DNA from 3 places in the Paenibacillus sp. FSL K6-1330 genome. Region 3 is predicted to be linked to each of the others. Evidence: predicted binding sites of a transcription regulator. Region 3 holds the regulator's gene; each other region holds the start of a gene.
The links. The regulator Rex, encoded in region 3, represses fermentation and respiration genes when NADH is low (regulators of the CRP and FNR family bind a similar motif). The targets are predictions, from matches to a motif close to TTGTGAAATATTTCACAA.
Positions count from the first base shown of each region.

Region 1: the regulator Rex is predicted to act here: its motif matches at 5,458-5,475, upstream of nadA (quinolinate synthase NadA).
Region 2: the regulator Rex is predicted to act here: its motif matches at 3,640-3,657, upstream of hcp (hydroxylamine reductase).

Region 1 is NZ_CP150269.1:60,512-67,767, reverse strand. It holds gene NYE54_RS00320 (peptidyl-prolyl cis-trans isomerase) at 1-200, opposite strand, end outside; gene hslO (Hsp33 family molecular chaperone HslO) at 221-1,105, opposite strand; gene NYE54_RS00310 (type III pantothenate kinase) at 1,163-1,927, opposite strand; gene nadC (carboxylating nicotinate-nucleotide diphosphorylase) at 1,924-2,799, opposite strand; gene nadB (L-aspartate oxidase) at 2,789-4,405, opposite strand; gene nadA (quinolinate synthase NadA) at 4,444-5,382, opposite strand; gene ftsH (ATP-dependent zinc metalloprotease FtsH) at 5,612-7,256, opposite strand, start outside.
Region 2 is NZ_CP150269.1:1,276,326-1,283,581, reverse strand. It holds gene NYE54_RS05645 (hypothetical protein) at 1-167, opposite strand, end outside; gene NYE54_RS05640 (thiamine pyrophosphate-dependent enzyme) at 262-2,559, opposite strand; gene NYE54_RS05635 (2-oxoacid:acceptor oxidoreductase family protein) at 2,556-3,578, opposite strand; gene hcp (hydroxylamine reductase) at 3,786-5,471, shown strand; gene NYE54_RS05625 (MFS transporter) at 5,670-6,857, opposite strand.
Region 3 is NZ_CP150269.1:2,808,073-2,815,328, forward strand. It holds gene dinG (ATP-dependent DNA helicase DinG) at 1-2,425, shown strand, start outside; gene NYE54_RS12785 (redox-sensing transcriptional repressor Rex) at 2,498-3,163, shown strand; gene NYE54_RS12790 (amidohydrolase) at 3,138-4,439, shown strand; gene NYE54_RS12795 (DUF5590 domain-containing protein) at 4,471-4,989, shown strand; gene NYE54_RS12800 (hypothetical protein) at 5,254-5,787, shown strand; gene NYE54_RS12805 (AAA family ATPase) at 5,780-7,256, shown strand, end outside.

The DNA of each region.
Region 1 (7,256 bases), 2.7 Mb from region 3:
CGCTTCTTTAGCTCGTCAACCCACTCGTCTTCGGTAATCGCCCTGTCCTGGATGGATGCAACTGGTTGGGAGCCATCTTTCCAAGATGGTGAAGCCTCTTGCGATAAATTCCCGGAAAACAGCATCCAGCCCCCCATACCCAATACGCATGCTGTCAAGACAATGACGGTCGCCCACAATCCCTTCTCTTGTCTCGTCATCACGGTCGCTCATCCCAACGTTAAGATTTGGCCCGCTCTAGCACGGATTTTAGCTGTTCTCTATCGAACGTATATTTTTCATTGCAAAAATGACAAGAAACTTCGGCCTTGCCATCCTCTTCGATCATCTGCTCAAGCTCTTCCTGCCCCAAGCTGATCAAAGCGCGCTCCACTCGCTCATGCGAGCAGTCACAGCTGAAGTACACGTCCATTTCCTCCAAAATGGTCACATCCGGAACTACTCGTTTCAGGATGTCTTCCAGTTCCAGTCCTTCTTCCAGCATCTCGGTGATCGGTGGAATCTTGCTCAGCGCAAGCTCAAGCTCCGTAATCTCATCCTCGGTAACGCCGGGGAGAAGCTGAATGATGAAGCCGCCCGCATTCGACACGGAATAATCCGGTGAAACCAGCACACCCAGGCTTACCGCCGAGTTGGTCTGTTCGGATACGGCAAAATAGTATGTGAAGTCTTCAGCGAGCTCGCCCGAAATAATCGGTACGCTGCCACGGTAAGGCTCCTTCAACCCGAAATCCTTGATCACATCAATATGGCCGGTGGTTCCTACAGCAGCGGCAACATCCATCTTACCCGGACGGATATTCGTCAGCTCCACATGCGGATTTTTGACATATCCGCGGACCTCGCCGTTGGCATTACTCTCCGCCGCAATCAAACCGATCGGTCCGTCGCCTCGCACTTGAATGCTAAGACGCTCGTCTCCTTTTAGCATAGCTCCCATCATCGCTGCTGCTGACACGGTGCGGCCCAAAGCGGCTGTGACGACAGGAAACGTATCATGTCTTTGGCGAAGCTCTTCAACCAAATCGGTTGTCCGAACGGCAAATGTCCGTACTTTCCCGTTTAATGCTGTTCCCCGCAGCAAACGGTCTTTTTGATTACCCATCTTGAGGCCTCCTTGTCTTTCTAGTTGTTTGTAATATCTAACGGTTTTATAGCGGTTCTAGTTACGCTCATAAATAATACGCAAGCCTTCTAATGTCAGAAGGGGAGAAATCTCTTCAATGGACTCCGTTTCGCTGGCAATCAGCTCGGCCATTCCCCCGGTAGCGATAACCTTAACATTGTCCGTACCCATCTCGGCTTTTATACGCTTGACCAGGCCATCAACCTGTCCCGCATAACCAAAAACGATGCCTGCCTGCATGGCATGTACGGTATTGCGCCCAATTACTTTTTTCGGCTTTTCGAGCTCTACGCGAGGAAGCTTGGAAGCACGCTGTACCAGAGCCTCAGTAGCAATGCCAATACCAGGCACAATCACTCCGCCAAGATAATTGCCTGCCTTATCAATGCAATCAAACGTCGTCGCCGTACCGAAATCCACCACAATCAGCGGCCCCCCGTACTGCTCGACGGCTGCTACTGCATTCACGATCCGGTCAGCGCCAACCTCGCGCGGATTCTCATACCGCAGATTCAGTCCTGTTTTGATCCCCGGTCCTACAATCAGGGGCGCCTTGCCAATATATTTATTGCACATCTCCTCGACCACACGTACAAGAGGAGGAACTACGGAAGAAACAATTACGCCTTCTATTTGGCTTACCAATATATTGGACATTTGAAACAAATTGTGAATCAGTACACCGTATTCATCCACGGTGGACTGACGCGATGTACTGATTCGAAAATCATGCAGCAGCTTCTTCCCCTGATACACACCCAGTACAATATTGGTATTCCCTACATCCACAACTAGAATCAACCTTCTGTCCCTCCTTTCTTCGCATTCAGATCCAGACTGATATCGAGACTATGGAAAGAATAAGTCAGCCGACCAACGGATATCACGTCGACCCCGGTCTCGGCAATCCCGCGTACGGTCTCCAGCGTCACGTTCCCCGATGCTTCGACCCGCACATGAGGCACCTTGGCCTTGATTCTTCGAACAGACTCCGCCATCATGTCATGACTCATGTTATCCAGCATAATAATATCTGCGCCTGCAGCCAGTGCTTCCTCCACCTGCGCCAAGCTCTCGGTTTCAACTTCTATCGTCATGGTATGTGGAATATGGGCTCTTGCCCGGCTGACCGCTTGCGCGATTCCTCCTGCACCCTTAATGTGATTATCCTTAATCATAACGGCATCGTACAGACCGAAACGATGGTTCGCGCCGCCGCCAACCCGAACAGCATACTTCTCGAGCATTCGGTGGCCTGGTGTCGTTTTGCGGGTATCCACCAATCTTGTCGGCAATCCCTCAAGTACATCTACAAAAGAACGTGTTCTTGTTGCAATACCCGACATACGCTGAAGCAAATTCAAAGCGAGACGCTCGCCTGTCAAAATACGATGAGTGCTTCCTTCCACCTCAGCGAGAACCGTTCCTTTTTCAACCTCGTCCCCATCCCGAACCAATGCCGTAAACGTCAGCGACGGATCAACCGTTTCGAATACCAGCTCTGCTACCGGCATCCCTGCCACGATTCCAGCCTCCTTGGCATGGATAACGCCCTTGGATTCATGACCCGGCTCAATGGTGGTAAGAGTCGTAATGTCCCCCGACCCAATATCCTCCTGCAGCCAAGTCCGTATACTCTGGAGAAGGCCATCGTTGTATCCGTTAAACATCATCGCTTAATTCCTCCGTCATTTCTTGATCCCGTGTATGGACAATATGTTTCTGCCATACGCTGTCATTCCGCTCCGGGAAATCCTCACGGTAGTGGGCTCCCCGGCTTTCTTCACGACCCAGCGCACCCTGCACCACAAGTAAGGATGCTGTGAGCATGTTGGCAAACTCGTATTCCTCACGCTTGGAAAGCATCGAATGGAACAATGGCAGCTGACGGCCGAGCTCTTCTGCTGCTCTTAATAGAGTATCCCGATTTCTCCGAAGTCCTGCATAACGTACCATCACCTTCTGAAGCTTCAAGCGCTTTTCCACCATTGCCTGGGACGGGGTGTCCTTGCGACCGAGATGGAATGATACATGAAGTGGATCTCCTGAGGGTTCCGGCAGACTCTTAATGCGCTCGACAATACGACTGCCGTACACAATCGCCTCCGACAGCGAATTGCTGGCCAAACGGTTCGCCCCGTGAACACCGGTAGACGATACCTCCCCGCAAGCAAATAAACGCTTCACGCTGCTCTCGCCATGCAGATTGGTTTTGATGCCCCCCATCATATAATGCGCAGCCGGGGAGACCGGAATCCAATCTGACGATAAATCGAGTCCATATTGCATGCAGGTTTCATAAATCGTTGGGAATCGATGTTTGACCATCTCCGGCGACTCATGGGTGATATCCAGATAAACAAAGGTAGACCCCGTTGCTTCCATCTCACTGACAATGGCCCGTGCTACAATATCCCGTGGCGCCAGCTCCAGCAATTCATGGTATTTGGGCATGAACCGTTCCCCTCGTATATTCCGAAGAACGGCACCTTCACCCCGAACCGCCTCTGATATAAGGAATCGGGGCGCCCCCGGATAACTAAGCGCCGTCGGGTGGAACTGTATAAATTCCATATCCCGAATTTCTGCGCCTGCCCGATAAGCCATGGCAACGCCATCCGCTGTGGCAACCTCCGGATTGGTCGTATACCGGTACAATTGACCGGCGCCGCCGGAACACATCACCGTCGCCCGTCCACGTACGAATACCCGTTTGCCGTCTGGCATCTGTACTAAAACGCCATGACACTCTTCCTGCTCGGTAATCAGGTCAATGACAAAATGATCGTCCCACACCTCTACATTGTGAAGCATTTCAACCTGAATGGAAAGGGCACGCACGATTTCATATCCGGTTGCATCCCCGTTGGCATGAAGGATCCGGCGATGACTGTGCGCGCCTTCTTGGGTGAGTGCGAGCTCGCCATTCTCCACATCAAACATCGTACCGAGCCGAATCAGCTCTTGAACACCGACCGGGCCCTCGTTGACAAGCACATCCACCGCGGTAGAAGAACATAGGCCCGCCCCTGCCAGGAGGGTGTCCTGCCGGTGGTAGGCCGGAGAGTCATCCTCTGCTGTTACGGCTGCAATCCCTCCCTGTGCATAACGCGTGTTGCTTTCAAGCAGCGATTTCTTCGTAATCAATAGCACATTCTGAGTCGCGCTTGCCATGATCGCCGTATATAAACCCGCAATGCCTGAACCGATCACGATGACATCCGTCTCAATGACCGGAAGATCGTTCAGCTCAAAATCAATTAAATACTGCGGTATCACGATGCCTCACCTGTCTTTTCACGAAAGAGTAGCGCATGCTACTTAACTTGTAACATGCGCTCTAATGAAGTTCTGGCTTTCTCTGCAACGACCGGCGGCACATAAATTTGCGGCTTCATCGTTTCCAACGCTTTAACCAGCTTTTTGAGGTTATTCACTTTCATATTCGGACACACCAGGAACTTCGTAGCGAAGTGGAACGATTTATCCGGGCTATCCAATCGAAGCTGATATCCGGTTCCATCCTCTGTGCCTACAATAAACTCCTTGGCAGATGAATTTTTGCAATATTCCAGAATAGCGGTGGTACTCCCTACAAAATCGCCCATCGCAACAACCTCAGGACGGCATTCCGGGTGCACCACAAATTCCGCATGAGGATATTTGGCCTTCATCTCGACAACATCCTTAACCGTCAGCATGTCATGCGTGTTGCAATACCCTTCCCAGATAATAAGCTTCTTGTCGGTATGCTGCTGAACATAATGTCCCAGGTTTTTATCAGGCACCCATATAATTTCATCCGAATCCACCGACTGAATCACTTTAACGGCATTGGATGACGTACAGCAGATATCCGTTTCGGCTTTGATCTCAGCCGATGAATTGATGTATGTGACCACTTTCGCATTCGGATGCTGCGCTTTCAGCTTCCGAAGTCCGTCCACGTTCACCATATCCGCCATAGGGCAGCCAGCCCGCTCATCCGGTATAAGAACCGTCTTGCCCGGTGCCAGAATTTTAGCGCTCTCGCCCATAAAATGCACACCGCAAAATACGATGACCTCAGCATCGGTTTGTGCTGCCTTCTGCGCGAGCAGGAAGGAATCCCCCCGGAAATCAGCGACCTCTTGTATTTCGTCCCGTTGATAATAATGAGCCAAAATGATTGCATTACGTTCCTTCTTCAATTGCATTAACCGCTCACGCAGTTCACGGTTCTGTTCTGCTTTACGCTCCAGTGCCAAAGCTTCCATGATCGACCCTCTCCCTTTATGTAGTCCGGCGGTTCGCCGCTGATGACCATGTGACTTTCAGGATGGTTTCCACCTTTGTGAAAGGATGCGCATCCTTATTTAACAACTAATGTACACGTTCGTTCTGCCCCCTGTCAATGTGATAGAAAGCACAAAAAGAACCGGAAAACGAATTATCGTTCTCCGGTTCTTCAATTTTATTCGGTATTCGATGTTTTATCAGCGAATATTACGTTAAGCTGCTGTTACCGTTGTCCGATCCGCCTGGAGGATCCTTGCGCTCGGAATCTTTTCGCTCCGGCCCTGGATCATTCGAATCCATCGGGTTGGTCGGAATTTCTTCCGTGGAAGTCGGCTGCTCGCCGTCTTCTTTCCCTTGGATACGAACTTTCACGTCGCCAATGTTGTCGATGATCGGTTCACCATTCTCGGTAGAACCTTCTCCTTCACCGTCGCCACTGCCGTTGCCTTCAGCTGATCCGGTCTCAATGAGATTCTTGATTTGCTCAAGCTCCAGCGTTTCCATCTCGAGGAGCGTGTTCGCAATCAGGTGAACCTCTTTTGCATGCTTATTCAGGATCTCTTTACATTTCTCATAGCAATCATTAATAAATCGCTGCATTTCCTGATCGATCTCATAAGCGATTCGATCACTATAGTTCTGCTCATGTCCGATATCACGTCCAAGGAACACTTGTCCTTGGGATGTACCGAACTGCATCGGTCCGAGCTTCTCACTCATACCGTATTCCACAACCATGCTGCGGATAATGCCCGTCGCTTGTTGGAAGTCACTATATGCTCCGGTTCCGATTTCACCGATGAACAGTTCCTCAGCAACACGGCCGCCGAGCAAACCGGTTACGCGATCCAGCAATTCCTGCTTCGTCACGAGCATCCGATCTTCCTTCGGCATCATGATGACATATCCACCGGCACGGCCACGAGGAATAATCGTTACCTTGTGCACCGTATCCGCATGCTCGAGGAAGTAACCCACAATGGTGTGACCTGCTTCATGGTAAGCTACGATACGTTTCTCGCGATCACTGATCACGCGGCTGCGTTTCTCCGTACCGACGATAACACGGTCAATCGCCTCATCCACTTCTCGCATGGAGATATCTTTACGGTTGCGGCGAGCCGCAAGCAAGGCAGCCTCGTTCAGGAGATTCTCCAGATCGGCACCTGTAAAACCGGTTGTACGTTTGGCGATGATGTCAAGTTTAACATCCTTCGTCAATGGTTTGTTGCGTGCATGAACCTTCAGTACGGCTTCACGGCCCTTCACATCCGGGCGATCTACGGTAATCTGACGGTCAAAACGTCCCGGACGAAGAAGCGCCGGGTCCAAAATGTCCGGGCGGTTGGTCGCAGCAACGATGATAATGCCTTCGTTCGCTCCGAAACCGTCCATTTCAACCAGCAACTGGTTGAGTGTCTGCTCACGCTCGTCATGACCGCCGCCAAGTCCGGCGCCACGCTGACGACCCACAGCATCAATCTCATCAATAAAGATGATACATGGTGCATTCTTCTTCGCGTTTTCGAACAAGTCACGTACACGAGAAGCACCGACACCGACAAACATCTCAACAAAGTCGGAACCGGAAATACTAAAGAATGGCACTCCTGCTTCACCAGCAACGGCACGAGCCAGGAGCGTCTTACCTGTTCCCGGAGGACCGACAAGCAGAACGCCCTTCGGAATGCGAGCGCCAACCGTGTTAAACTTGCGCGGATCTTTCAAGAAGTCAACAACTTCAACAAGTTCCTGCTTCTCTTCATCTGCTCCGGCTACATCCTCAAATGTAATCCGTTTCTTCTCTTCATTATATAAGCGGGCTTTGCTCTTACCAAAGTTCATCACTTTG
Region 2 (7,256 bases), 1.5 Mb from region 3:
TTCACGAAAGTAGCCTCCATTAGGACCATCTTCGCCAAGTAGCGCCAACCAAACAGCCGTATCTGCCCCTTCCTCGATTGTTTGGGATACATCTGCTCCTCCCATATCCGTTTGCACCCTGCCCAGATAACTTTGATCCCCATATCAGCCACATCTTGTGCAACCAAGGTCAAGGCCCCTAATCATAACTTATAAACAAAAAAAGAAGCGGGACAATGCCCGCTCCGTTGCTGTAAATCCTAGTATGCTGAATTGAATATTTTATAGCAGCGGGTTCTCGTGTTTCGCTTTCAGAATCGACCAGCGCCGCTCCACTTCTTTTTCAAATTGGCCAAGCATTTCTTTGTTTTCTTCCTTGAGCAGATGTCTTGATTTGCCCATATATTTCAGCCAGTCGCTGAGCGGCACCTGTTTTTTCTTCGCTTCAGGATCGTACGTAATATTCGTTTCTCCCTGCTCTACTTCATACAGTGGGAAGAAGTTTGAATTCACGGCCGCGCGGACGATGTTCTCCCCATCCTTGTCGCTCGATTTCCAGTTCAGCGGGCATGTGATCAGCAGCTTGCCGTAGACGGTACCTACATTCTGGGCGTACCACTGCGCTTTTGCCGCCTTTTTCACAAGATCCTGCGGAAATGCTTCCGTCCCTGTGAATACATACGGAATATGTGCCGCCGCCATCATTTGTACCGTATCTTTGTGATGGAACGCTTTGCCCTGCTGCTGTTTGCCGACACCCGACGTACTGGTCATATGCCCTAATGGCGTAGAGTACGAAAGCTGTGCACCGGTGTTCATATAGCCTTCATTATCATATTCCAGAATGATCAGGTTATGGCCCCGCAGCGCCGTCCCGATGGCCGAACCCATCCCGATGTCCATGCCGCCGTCGCCAGTCACCATCACAAAAGTGAAATCCTCAGGAACTTCGATTTCCCCGCGGCGTTTCTTCTCAAGGAACGCTTCTACCGTGCCGGATAAAGTAGCCGGTCCGTTCTGGAACAAATTATGAATGAAGCTCTGCTTATGCGAGTTATACGGATAACCCGTTGTGGTGATATAAGCGCAGCCGGTATGGAATAAAGTAACGACATTGCCTTCAATCCCTTTGAAAAAGAGCTCCAGCGCCGGGAAAATACCGCAGCCCGGGCAAGCTCCGTGGCCGGAAGCAAACCGTTTCGGTTTCGCGGCAAGCGCCCGCATCGGCGGCACTTTAACGGATAGTTTACTTGTCTCTTCATCCACCTTTACGGTGATCAGGCCAGATTTAAAGGTGTCTCCATTCATCGGGGCAATGACCGGCTGCAACCTTTGCTCCTCATCTCCCGGTGTTTGGCCGTAATAATCAAACGGCACTTTGGCATAACCGAGGTCCATGGCCTCGATCGTCAAGGCAAAAAAAGCTTCCGCGTCATCCGCGTAATAGTCTTTCCCGCCAAGTCCAAATATGCGGGACAGCACAATAGGCTGCGGACCACGGATTTCCTGCAGGGCCGCTTTGACCTCATGGGTCAGATTAGCTCCGTGTGCACCGTAAGAATCAGCACGTTCGCCAACCAGCAGTGCTTTGACACCTGTCAACGCCTCGCGGATTTCTCTTGCCGGGAACGGCCGGAGAATATTCGGACTGATTACGCCCGCTTTAATTCCTCTCGCCCGCAGCCGATCCACGACGTCTTTGGAGGATTCGGCCGCCGAATTGAGCAGGAATAAAGCCACCTCCGCGTCTTCCATGCGATACAGATCAAGCGGCGAATAGGATCTTCCGGATAAAGCTGCGTATTCCTCTGCCACTTCCTCGAACACCTCGCCCGCACGGTACATGGCGTTTGACTGTTGGAAGTGGTTATTCATCAAATCGTCGCCGTTCATATAAGCCCCAACAACGATCGGGTTGTTCTCGTCCAGCACATGTGGATATTCAGGCGCCTTTTCCCCTACAAACTCCTGAACGGTTTCGCGGTTCGTAAATATTTGTACCCGGCGTTTCTGGTGCGATGTGAAAAATCCGTCATAAGCTACAATGACCGGCAGGCGTACGTCTTCATGTTCAGCGATTCGCAGCGCCATGATATTCATGTCATAAACTGCCTGCGGTGAACGGGCGGTCAAAATCACCCAGCCGGTATTCAGACCGTAGTAAAGATCCGAATGGTCACCACGAATATCCAGCGGTCCGCTGACTGCACGCGTCACCAGATTCATGACCATCGGGAAACGTGTGCCCGCCTGCACAGGAAGCTGTTCGATCATATACAGGAAACCATTCGCGCTGGTAGCATTGAATACCCGTGCTCCGGCTGCGGCTGCACCGTAGCAAATCCCCGCCGATCCATGTTCGCCGTCAGCTGGAATCAGCTTGATGTCATGTTCGCCGCGTGTACGCATCATGTCAAGATATTGGGCGATTTCCGTAGATGGTGTAATCGGAAAATAACCCATAATGTGATAGTTAATCTGGGCAGCCGCCATGGCAGCCATTTCGTTGCCCGATTCGAAGACTGCCGTTTGAGCGGCCGCCAGCTTGTTCTCCGTAGTTTCTTGAATTTGCATATTCATGATCTGACTCCCTCCGCAGTTAAATAGGGAAATGATTGCGGCACACGGTGCTGCTCCGCATAATGCGGCTCTTCTAACATGGCAGCCAAAGCGGTGGTCGGGCAAGCTTCGATACACTTCAAGCAGCCTTTGCAATACTGATAATCGATGCCTTTCATAAACATCTGCATATTCCCGCGCTTATCCGGTTTCTTCTCCCACACGATGCAGAAATCCGGACATACCGTATCGCAGGCGGCACAGTGAATGCAGTCCTCTATCTTGTACTCTGGCAAATATCCCTGCCGGGAGCCGCTAAGATCCTTCAGGACACTGTTCGCCGTAACGTTCAGAATCCCGCCCAGCTCCTGCGTTTCATATCCAAGAATCGGCTGCGGTCTTGCAAAAGCGATTGGGTCTATAAGCTCTGAGCCATCTCCCAAGGAAAGGAACTGGACTTCGTTATATCCTCTGTCAAAGGTCCGCAAATTCGCTTCCACGAGGTGGGGCAGCTTTTTCTCAAATGTTGTGCGGATCACTTGCCGCATATCGTCCGGGTTTAGGAAGCTGCAAATCCGGAACAAAGCCCCCAGCATGGCCGTATTCACTTTGGTTTTTTCCTCAACGGAAATTTTCAGCGCATCAACTACGGCCAGCGTTCCCTGCGTCATTTTAAGATCAACAGCCACTTCGGACAGGTCTCGCGCCGTATTCACCAGCACCGTTCCATCAGGCTGTAATCCGCTTATGACATCGATCGTCTTATACAATGCTTCATGAAATACGCCGACGACATGCGGCTGCTCAATGGGACTGTGATCGCGGATTTCCACCTCGGAATCGCAGAACCTTACGAAACTCTTCACTGGCGACCCTTTTTTCTCCGAACCATAGCTGGAAAAATTCGAACCGTTAAGTCCGGAGCCGGTAACCCCGGCTTCGGCCAGCATTTTTCCGGCCAGATTGGCGCCAAACCCGCCGATGGATTCGAGACGGATCTCGAAAAATCCCAGTTCATTCACTTGAGGTAAAATCGACATGTTCTCTCCTCATTTCTTCTAAGGTCATTAATTCCAGTTTAAAAGAAGAAACGGACCGAGCTTGTGATTAAACTCACTACTTAGAAAATTGTGATTCCAATCACTATGTCGGTTGTGGGAGCGAAGTATACTGTCTTCAACAGTCCAATTGCGAGGCAATCTTATACTGACCTTACGACAAAAAATCACAAAATTGGAGGAGAAATAATGAATAACAACGCCCAAGAGACCTTAAATCATCAGCCGTCCATGTTCTGCTTTCAATGTCAGGAAGCATCCAAAGGAACAGGCTGCACCATTGTCGGAGTATGCGGCAAACCGCATGATGTGGCAAACCTGCAAGATTTACTGATTTATTTGCTGAAAGGTATCTCTTTTCTCAGTCTGGATGCCCAGCTGCCGGAGGTGCTTGAACAGCGCGTATCGCTGTTTATGATGGACTCCTTGTTTGCAACAATTACGAACGCCAACTTTGACCGCGAGGTTTTTGTGGAAAAAATCCGGGAAGCGATAGAGCTCCGCGGCGAGGTGCGCACCTATTATAACGAACAATATCCGGAGGGAACCGCCAATCTCCCTGATGCTGCCGTCTGGCAAGCGGATAACGAAGCTGCTTTTGATGAAAAGGCACGTACGGTTGGTGTCCTCTCGACCAAGAATGAAGACATCCGCTCGCTGCGTGAATTGATAACTTACGGCTTGAAGGGGATGGCTGCTTATACGTACCACGCGCTGCATCTGGAGAAGGATGATAACGAATTAAACCGTTTTATGCGCCGTGCACTTGCCGCCACGCTTGACGACAGCCTTGAAGTGCAGGATCTGGTAGCTTTGACGATGGAAACCGGGAAATACGGCGTAAACGCCATGGCGATGCTTGATGAAGCGAACACCTCTGTTTACGGAAATCCGGAAATTACGAAGGTTAATATCGGGGTAAGAAACCGACCCGGCATTCTCATCAGCGGTCATGATCTGAAGGATTTGGAGGAGCTGCTGAAGCAGACGGAAGGAACCGGCGTGGACGTGTACACGCACAGTGAAATGCTGCCTGCCCACTATTATCCGGCATTCAAGAAATATGAGCATTTTGTAGGCAATTACGGGAATGCCTGGTGGAAGCAGAATAGCGAATTCGCAGCCTTTAACGGACCGATATTAATGACGACCAACTGTATCGTTCCACCGAAAGACAGTTATAAGGACCGTATCTATACAACAGGCAACACTGGGTTTCCGGGTGTCCGCCATATTCCAGAAGGAAAAGACGGTGCTCCCAAAGACTTCTCCCTACTAATCGAGCAAGCGAAAGGATGCCCAGTTCCAACGGAACTTGAAACGGGTGAGATCATCGGTGGCTTCGCTCATGCCGCTGTGATGAACGTAGCCGATCAAGTCGTCGATGCCGTGAAATCCGGGGCGATCCGCCGCTTCTTCGTCATGGCCGGCTGCGATGGACGGATGAAATCCCGCAACTATTACACCGATTTTGCGGCTGAACTTCCAAAAGACACGGTCATTTTAACTGCAGGCTGTGCCAAATACAAATACAATAAACTGGATCTAGGCGACATCGGCGGTATTCCCCGGGTCCTGGACGCTGGTCAATGTAATGACTCTTACTCTCTAGTTGTCATTGCATTGAAGCTGAAGGAAGTATTCGGCCTTGAGGATATTAATGATTTGCCGATTTCCTATAACATTGCCTGGTATGAGCAAAAAGCGGTTATCGTGCTGCTTGCCCTACTCTATCTTGGCGTTAAAAATATTCATCTGGGCCCTACGCTCCCTGCATTCCTGTCGCCTAACGTCGCCAAAGTCCTCGTGGAAAACTTCGGTATCGGCGGCATTACCAATGTGGAAGATGACATGAACATGTTCCTTGGTGCCTAAAAAAGAATGCCCTCACCGGGGCATTCTTTTTCTTAAAATTCAGTAATTTTCATAGCGTACTGAGCCGTAGTTCATAAAAAAACTGCAAAATGGGATGCTTTAACTTCATTTTCTCGGCCATGTTTAAAATTCGCTTTTTGCCAACACGTCTGTCCACATAAGACAACTGTTCTTGTTTTTGTGTAAGATTAGAGCACATCAGCCGCGTTGAACAGATAGTATATTTCTCAATCGACTTCCCGTGAAAATGCTGCTCACTAGCAGTACGAATCCGCCAAACAGATAGGGCAAGTCAAAATGGACTTCAAATAAAATACCTGCCAGCATCGGTCCAAATATCGTACCGAGACTTGTATAAGTGTTATTCATCCCTGCAACAAATCCCTGTTCATCCCCGGCCACTCTGGACAACAGCGTATTGATCGTGGGGCGCAATATATTATTGAACGTAAAGAACAACATCGTGACTACCATGACATAGTAGAAATGGCCGGAGAATAATAAGAATACAAGGGATACTGCCGATAACAGCAACATGGCAACGATGATCCGTTTTTCTCCGAATCGTCGTGTGATCCGGTCAGTGAACAACAATTGATTCAACGTGCCGATGAGCGAACATACGGTAAGGAGTATAGCAATTTGACGCGTCGTGAATCCGTAGACTTGTACGACAAAAAGCGGGAAAATCGCTTCAAAATGCGTTAAACCAAAGGTCATGGCGAAAACAATGAGCAACAGGACAAAATAACGAGACCGAACCGAAAGCACGATTTGCCGGAATACATTCTCGCTCTTCTCCTTCACTTGACGACGCATCTGGCGAATATCCGCCGACAGCGATTCAGGCAATCCCCATAGACTGCAAACCATTGCCAGCAGCCCTACACATGCGGATACATAGAAGGGCATCTTAATGCCCCATTCCGCAAGCAATCCGCCGACACCCGGTCCAATAATAAACCCGGATGTCATCGACGCACCTAACCATGACATGGCCTTGCTGCGCTGTTCATCTGCCGTAATGTCCGCAATATACGCAATAATGGACGGGATTAAGGCTGCTGAGCCTATTCCGCCAATCAACCGCGATACGAATAATAAAGTTAGATCGCCCGCGAACGCTGCGAGCAAGTTGGAGATGGCGAACAAGATCAAACCTATGATAATCATGGGTTTACGGCCATATCGATCTGACAGATTACCTGCAAGGGGTGAGAACAGAAACTGGGTCAAGCCGAAGCAGGAGACCAAATAGCCCGCGGCCTGTCCGCTTGCCGTAAACTGCTCAAGAAGTTCCGGTATGATTGGAATGACAAGACCCATACTTAGATTAGCGAGAAACATGTTGAGCAGTAGTAATGGAAACGCTGACTTTTTTAACATTTAGGACCACCTATATCGAATGAATAAAAACCATGAATCGGAAACTGAATAACACTCCCCCTCAATCTGCATTTGTATATGTTAGCATGTGGCTATCTACAATAAAAATATGAAAAACATATAAGGTCTTAATCTTTTTGATATACATGCAAGATGCCTTGAATAATTCTTACGGCAATCGACATATCAAGTTCAGAAAATCGTTTTTTTGAAATGTGATGCTCCGGCACTAAATGGGTTCGATTTTGACTAAAGAAAACTCCCCTTCAAGCAGTCGTTTTTTTACCTGTCTGCTAAAAGGGGAGCATATCACAAGGCTCGGAGCCTTTTGATTCAATTATTCCCGAAAAGTGGACGCCTGCTAAGAGGAAGTAAAATATTGAGGGGGTGCGTCAATTT
Region 3 (7,256 bases):
TGCGCTTGCCACAGCCTATGCGCTGCTGAAATGCCTGGAGGAGATCGATGAGCTTCCTCTCCTTACCGTGCAGCGGTTAAGCGACCTGTTTGCCGACGAGGACAGCGACTTGGCCTGGTTCTTTGACGGCATCCGTGCTGACAGGGAGTTCCAGGCTGTACAAGCCGGAGACACCCATACGTACTATCGTCAATTTGCCCTGGCCGTTGACGATTGGAACGATATTGCGCCTGCCAGGGATGAGTCGGAGCCTAATCCGCTGGCGGATGTAAGCTTCGAGCAATACATGAATGATGTCCGTGAACGTCTAAAGGAAACGCTGCCTCATTATGAGAGCAGGGATGCCCAGGACATGATGTTTCAGGAAGTGATGCAGGCCCTCGATGACAATAAACATTTATTGATCGAAGCCGGCACGGGAACAGGCAAATCCCTCGGGTATTTGCTGCCGTCGATTTATCAAAGCGTGAAGCAGGAACAGAAGGTTATGGTGAGCACGCATACAATCAACCTTCAAGAACAGCTGCGTGACCGGGATATTCCCCTGCTCACCCAGGTTGTTCCTTTTCCTTTTAAAGCGGCTATTTTCAAGGGAAGAGGCCATTATTTGTGTTTGAGAAAATTTGAACATAAAATAAATAGAAGAGATTTTCATTCCCCGAAGGAAGATGTGATCACCGCGGCGCAGATGCTGGTCTGGCTGACCCAGACGGAGAACGGGGATGATGAAGAACTGAACTTTGGCGGTCGCGGAGGGGATTTCTGGGAGACGATCTCCAGTGATTCGGATTCCTGCCTTGGCCGTGCCTGCCCATGGTTCCGCAAATGCTACTATCACAGGGCTAAACATGAAGCGGGCATCGCGGATGTTGTCATTACGAACCATTCGAAGCTGTTCACTGACGTAAAAGCGAATCATCAGCTGCTTCCGAGTTATGAGCGTCTCGTCATTGATGAAGCGCATCATCTGGAGGACGTCGCTGGCAAGCACCTTGGCTTGCAGATGAAATATTTTTCGGTGGTCCATACGTTGACTCGTATGTACAAAGACAGCCGCAGCGGTCAGCTTCCGGCTCTTCGCCAGCTGCTGCAAGCATCGTCGCATGAGAAGGCTGTCGAGTGGTCCTCCATCATAGACCGGATTTATCCGGATCTGATCACCGCAAAAGAGAATTGGGACCGGCTCAGCGATCAATTGTTCGGACTACTTCCGGAACGCGGAGACGCGACTCCGGGGGATGCCGGTCAATTCTCGCTTCGCTTATCGCCTCTGAAGAAGCCGAAGGATTGGGATTCGCTGGCCGAGTTGGAGCATCAAATTCATGTGACGCTGGGCGATGTCGTTCGCAAGGGTGACAAGCTGATCGCCGAGATGAAGGAAGATCTGGACGACTACAGCGCGGACAGTTTGTTAACAGACCTATCGGGTCTGTTTAAGGACCTGGCCGCACACCGCGAGGACCTGAGGTCCTTCATGGCTCTGAATGATGAAGGCACGGTATACTGGATGGAGGCTAACGGGAATTTCCGCGGCAAATCGCTGCAGCTTTATGCAGTGCCTGTCGATGTTAGCACCCACTTGAAGGAATTGTTTTTTGACAAGAAACAAAGCGTGATCCTGACATCGGCGACCTTGTCGGTGGATAAATCGTTTCAGTTCATGATCGAGAACTTGGGTCTTCAGGAAGCGGCAGATAGCGGCAACTTGAACACGGTTCTGCTGCCGTCCCCGTTTAATTACAGGGAGCAGGCCCTCCTTGTCGTGCCGCGCGATTTTCCGAGCGTGAAGGGCTCGGTCGGGGATGCACTCTTTGTGAATACACTTGTGCAATCATTGGCCGATACGGCAATCGCTACGCATGGCCGCATGCTTGTGCTGTTCACTTCGTACCGCATGCTGCGTCAGGTTCACGAGCCGTTGAAGGAGGCGCTGGCATCCAGCGATATTACGGTACTGGGACAAGGGATGGACGGAACCAGCCGTACCAAGTTAATCCGGAGATTCCAGGATAGCAGTGCTTCGGTCCTGCTGGGTACGAGCTCCTTCTGGGAAGGGGTAGACATACCCGGGGAGGCGCTCACTTGCCTTGCGATCGTCCGGCTGCCGTTCCAGCCGCCGAATCATCCCTTGGTCGAAGCCAAGAGCGAATTGCTGCAGCAGCAGAAGAAGAACCCGTTCATGAAACTTTCGGTTCCGCAAGCGGTCATTCGCTTCAAACAGGGATTTGGCCGACTGGTGCGGACCGCGCAAGATAAGGGGATTGTCATTGTCTACGATACCCGGGTCATTGAATCCTATTACGGGAAATATTTCTTATATTCTTTGCCGGGGCCGAAGATGGAGCATATGCCGACAGAGGGGATCGTTCCCCGAATTTCGGAATGGCTGCAGGAAGAGGCAGGCATAGAGAACCAAGCTGAATAAAAGTGAAACAATGAACGAAATGATCTGTCACAAAAAAATGTAGTTATTAACCTATTATTAGGGGGAGCATGAATGAAATCGGAAAAAATTTCGGAAGCCGTGGTCCGCAGATTACCTGTATACTTGCGCTATTTGAATGAGCTTCAGAAAAGGGAGGTCTCCACGGTTTCCTCCCAGGAACTGGGACAAAAACTGGACCTCAATCCTGCTCAAATTCGTAAGGACCTAGCGTATTTCGGTGATTTTGGACGGAAAGGGATCGGATATGACGTATCTTATCTGATCGAGAAAATTCGCCAGATTCTAAAGCTGGACCAGAAGATCAATGTCGCATTGATTGGGGCCGGTAATCTTGGACATGCATTATCGAATTACAATGCATTTCTGAAGGACAATATGAAGATTGTGGCGGTTTTCGATTCGTATTCTCCCAAAGTTGGTATGAAAATTAACAATTTGGTTGTACAGCCGATGGAGGAACTGGAGAAGACGGTTCATGAGTACGGCATTCGTATCGGGATAATCACCGTTCCGGATTTTGAAGCGCAGAATGTAGCCAATCAGCTTATCGCCGCAGGCATCGAGGCTATCCTGAATTTTGCGCCAACCATCCTGAAAGCCCCATCCCATATCCGGATTCATACGGCTGATTTTACTACAGATTTGCAGAGTTTGGCCTATTATTTGGATAACGGCAAGGAGGATGCAGCACATGACGATAACGAAGTGGATGGTTAAGAACGGAACGTTTGCGGTATTAGAGGAAGGAAGATCCGTGTTACGCGGATATATGGTTGTGGAGAATGACCGGATAACCTATCTGGGTGAAGAAGAGCCAACCGTCCAAGAGGGAACAGAAGTTATCGACGGAACTCATCTGTTTTTCCTACCGGGGTTAGTGAACACGCACGGACATGCGGCGATGTCCCTGCTCCGCGGTTATGGCGACGATCTGACACTGCAGGTATGGCTTCAGGAAAAAATGTGGCCTATGGAAGCCAAATTCACGGCCGACGATGTATACTGGGGAACCGCACTCTCCGTGCTGGAGATGATCAAAGGCGGAACCACGACATTTGTGGATATGTATGATCATATGGATCAGGTTGCCAAGGTTGTGCAGGACTCAGGAATGCGCGGCGTCCTGATGCGCGGCGTCATCGGATTGTGTCCGCCTGAGGTGCAGCAGCAGAAGCTGGATGAGGCGGTGGCATTCGCAAAAGACTGGCATGGCAAGGCTGACGGGAGAATTACGACGATGATTTCCCCGCATGCACCTTATACGTGCCCCCCGGATTTCATCGAAAAATTCGTTCAGGCATCGCATGATTTGAATCTGCCTTTGCATACGCATATGTCCGAAACGGAAACGGAAGTAGCTCAGAATGTAAAAGACTACGGACTTCGCCCTGTTGCCCATTTGGAGAAGCTTGGCATGTTCTCCCGTCCAACGCTGCTTGCGCATGCCGTCCATCTGACCGATGAAGAAATCGAAATCCTGGCCAAGCATCAAGTTATGGTGTCGCATAATCCAGGCAGCAATTTGAAGCTTGCCAGCGGCATCGCTCGCGTGCCTGCACTGCTGAAAGCCGGCGTAACGGTGTCGCTGGGTACCGATGGACCTGCGAGTAACAATAACCTGGATATGTTTGAAGAGATGCGACTGGCTGCACTGATCCATAAAGGGGTAAGCGGGGACCCAACAGCCATTCCAGCATCCGAAGCGCTTCGGATGGGAACAGAGTATGGAGCCCGATCGGCGTTCATTGAGGATATCGGCACACTTGCGGTAGGAATGAAAGCAGATATGATCGCACTGAACACGGATCAAGCGCACTTCCTTCCACGGACCGATTATATTTCACACGCTATCTACTCAGCCAGTGCGAAGGATGTAGAGCATGTATGGGTTGACGGCAAGCAGGTAGTGAAGAATGGCGCGAGTCTTACTCTTGATGAGGAACGTATCCGCCGGGAAGCGCAGCGTGCCTTTGAGCGTCTTACAACCCTCTAGGGAATAATCAAGGGGAGCGAGGAAGACGGATTTGAAGAAAAAAACGAAGTGGATTTTGCTGAGTGTGTCCAGCGTGCTGCTGTTGCTGCTTGGTTTACAGCTCTATTATTCATATGTTATGAAAGATACTTGGAATGAAGAAAGAATGGCAATTGTTGCCGCGAAGCAGCATGGCCAATTGGTTACATCCGGGAAGACCTATAAATCGGTGTGGGGCGAGGATAATAACTATTGGGTAGTAAGCGGGAAGGATCAAGACAATCAAGATCGTATGGTATGGGTGAAATTTACGGATGACAACGTACCTGTTGAAGGTGCTGACGCTGTCCAGTCCGTTTTATTGAAAACGGGAATGTCAGAAGCCCAGATGCGGGATCAGATCTATAACGAATTGCCTGGCGTTGAAATTAAGCGGTTGCTGCCTGGAATGTATGAGGGCGAGTATGCATGGCAGCTGCAGTATGAACACAACGGTCAGCGCGGCTATCGGTTTTATCGTTTTCAGGATGGTAACACCATCGGGAATGACATTATTCTTCCAAATCAATAAAAATACAGAAAGAGAGGCGCCCTTTAAAATCCATAGGGTGCCTCTCTTTTTCTCCGATATGTAAGCGTATTCAGAAAGAATATGGAAAAACTGTTCTAAATATTTTCACAGACATGCATGAAAAAGTATATAAGATGTGATATACTCGTACTTGTACAAAACGAGCATATAAATTACATGCATCGCAATATATCATTGTTATATGTACTATTATGTCGCAAAATGATAGACAAAATTTCATATAGGAAATGAAGGAGGAACTTCATGAAACTACGCATTGTACCTATCATGCTGACTGTCGTGATCTCAGCATCGGTTCTCTTTGGCGGATGGTTTCTGTATCGGCAGATGGCTTTGCAAAATCCGCTGGCAAATGTTGTGTCGCAATATGACGGCGTGAAGGATTCTCATATAGATATTAAACAGAATACCGTTACTTTGAATCTCGATTTGGCTCCAGATACAAATTTACAAGGTTTGGTTCAGCATATTAAGAAGGAAGGCAAGTCTGTGATTGGCAAGCGGGAATTGAAAATCCAGGTGGAGGACCATTCCTCGGAAGCACTGGATCAATGGTGGGAGAAGGCCATGCTCTCAGTCGCCGAAGCAATGGATAATAAGCAGTATACTGATATTCAATCATCGCTCGAGCAGCTTGCTGCCCAGTCTCCGAATTTGAAAGCAAAAGCAACCATCGATGACACCAATGTCTATGTCAGCTTGTCAGACGGCAAGTCTGGTAAATTTATAATCTTGCCGCGTCAGCCTGGCAGCATGGAGGTGTGGAATCATGCCTAAATTAGCTAAAGAAATCATGTTAGGCTTTATTCCCGTATTACTGGTATTCCTTGTATTTGTCGGTGTGAACATCGTGCCCTTGCTCATCGCTGCAGGACTTGTAGGCGGCTTGTTGTTTATCGCTAAAATGAAAGGCGGTATTGCTGTAGGCGCAGGGAATGAGCGCAAGCGGAAAAAGAGCGGACCTGCCAAGCTGACGTTCGAAGAAATCGGCGGGCAGGATAATGCTAAACAAGAACTGCGAGAAGCATTGGATTTTCTGATTCGTCATGAAGACATTAAGAAATTCGGCATTCGTCCATTGAAGGGCATTCTCCTAACCGGGCCTCCGGGAACAGGGAAGACGTTGATGGCGAAAGCCGCTGCCCATTATACGGATTCGATCTTTGTTGCTGCATCCGGCAGTGAATTTGTTGAGATGTACGTCGGTGTTGGTGCGGGGCGCATCCGGGATTTGTTTAAGGATGCCCGGAATCGTGCGACAAAAGAAAACAAACAAAACGCCATCATCTTCATCGATGAGATCGATGTCATTGGCGGTAAACGCGAAGGCGGCCAGCAGCGCGAGTATGACCAGACGCTGAATCAGCTGCTAACCGAGATGGATGGCATCTATTCACAGGATACTCCTCGCATTCTGGTTATCGCCGCAACAAACCGGAAAGAAATGCTGGATAGCGCACTGCTGCGTCCAGGCCGATTCGACCGTCATATTCAAGTAGATCTTCCGGATAAGAAGGGACGCACTCATATCTTGAATCTGCATGCGGGTAATAAGCCGCTGCATGAAGATGTTGACTTGGAGAAAATCGCCGAGGAAGCTTACGGCTTCTCGGGTGCACAGCTTGAGAGCGTCATGAATGAAGCAGCCATTTATACGATGCGTGAGAATGAGCAGTTTATCCATCAGCGTCACTTGTCCATGGCGATTGACAAGGTCATGATGGGTGAGCGTTCTGATCGCGAATCGAATTTAGAAGAGAAGAAGCGCGTTGCCATCCATGAATTGGGACATGCTATCATGGCAGAGCTTGTGCGTCCCGGCAGTGTGAAACAAGTTGCCCTCAGCCCGCGTGGTAAGGCACTTGGTTATGTTCGTCATAACCCGCAGGAGGAACAATATCTGTACACAAAATCCTTCCTGGAAGAGCAAATTATGATCGCGCTTGGCGGTGCGGCCGCCGAAGAGATCTTTTACGGGGGTCGAAGCACAGGTTCAAGCAATGACTTTGAGCAATCGCTGAACATCGTGGAGACGATGATGAAGTCGGGTTTGACGTCGCTGGGCATTGTTAACATGAATATGGTAACAACTGAAGAGTTAATGAAAGAGAATAATGTGATTTTGGAAGAGTTAATGAACCGCACTAAGAATCTCTTGGGACAAAAACGGCCAATATTCGACAATTCTCTTGATATCCTTTTAAAGGAAGAAATCCTCTCTGGGGAACAATTTCGTTGTCAATTTC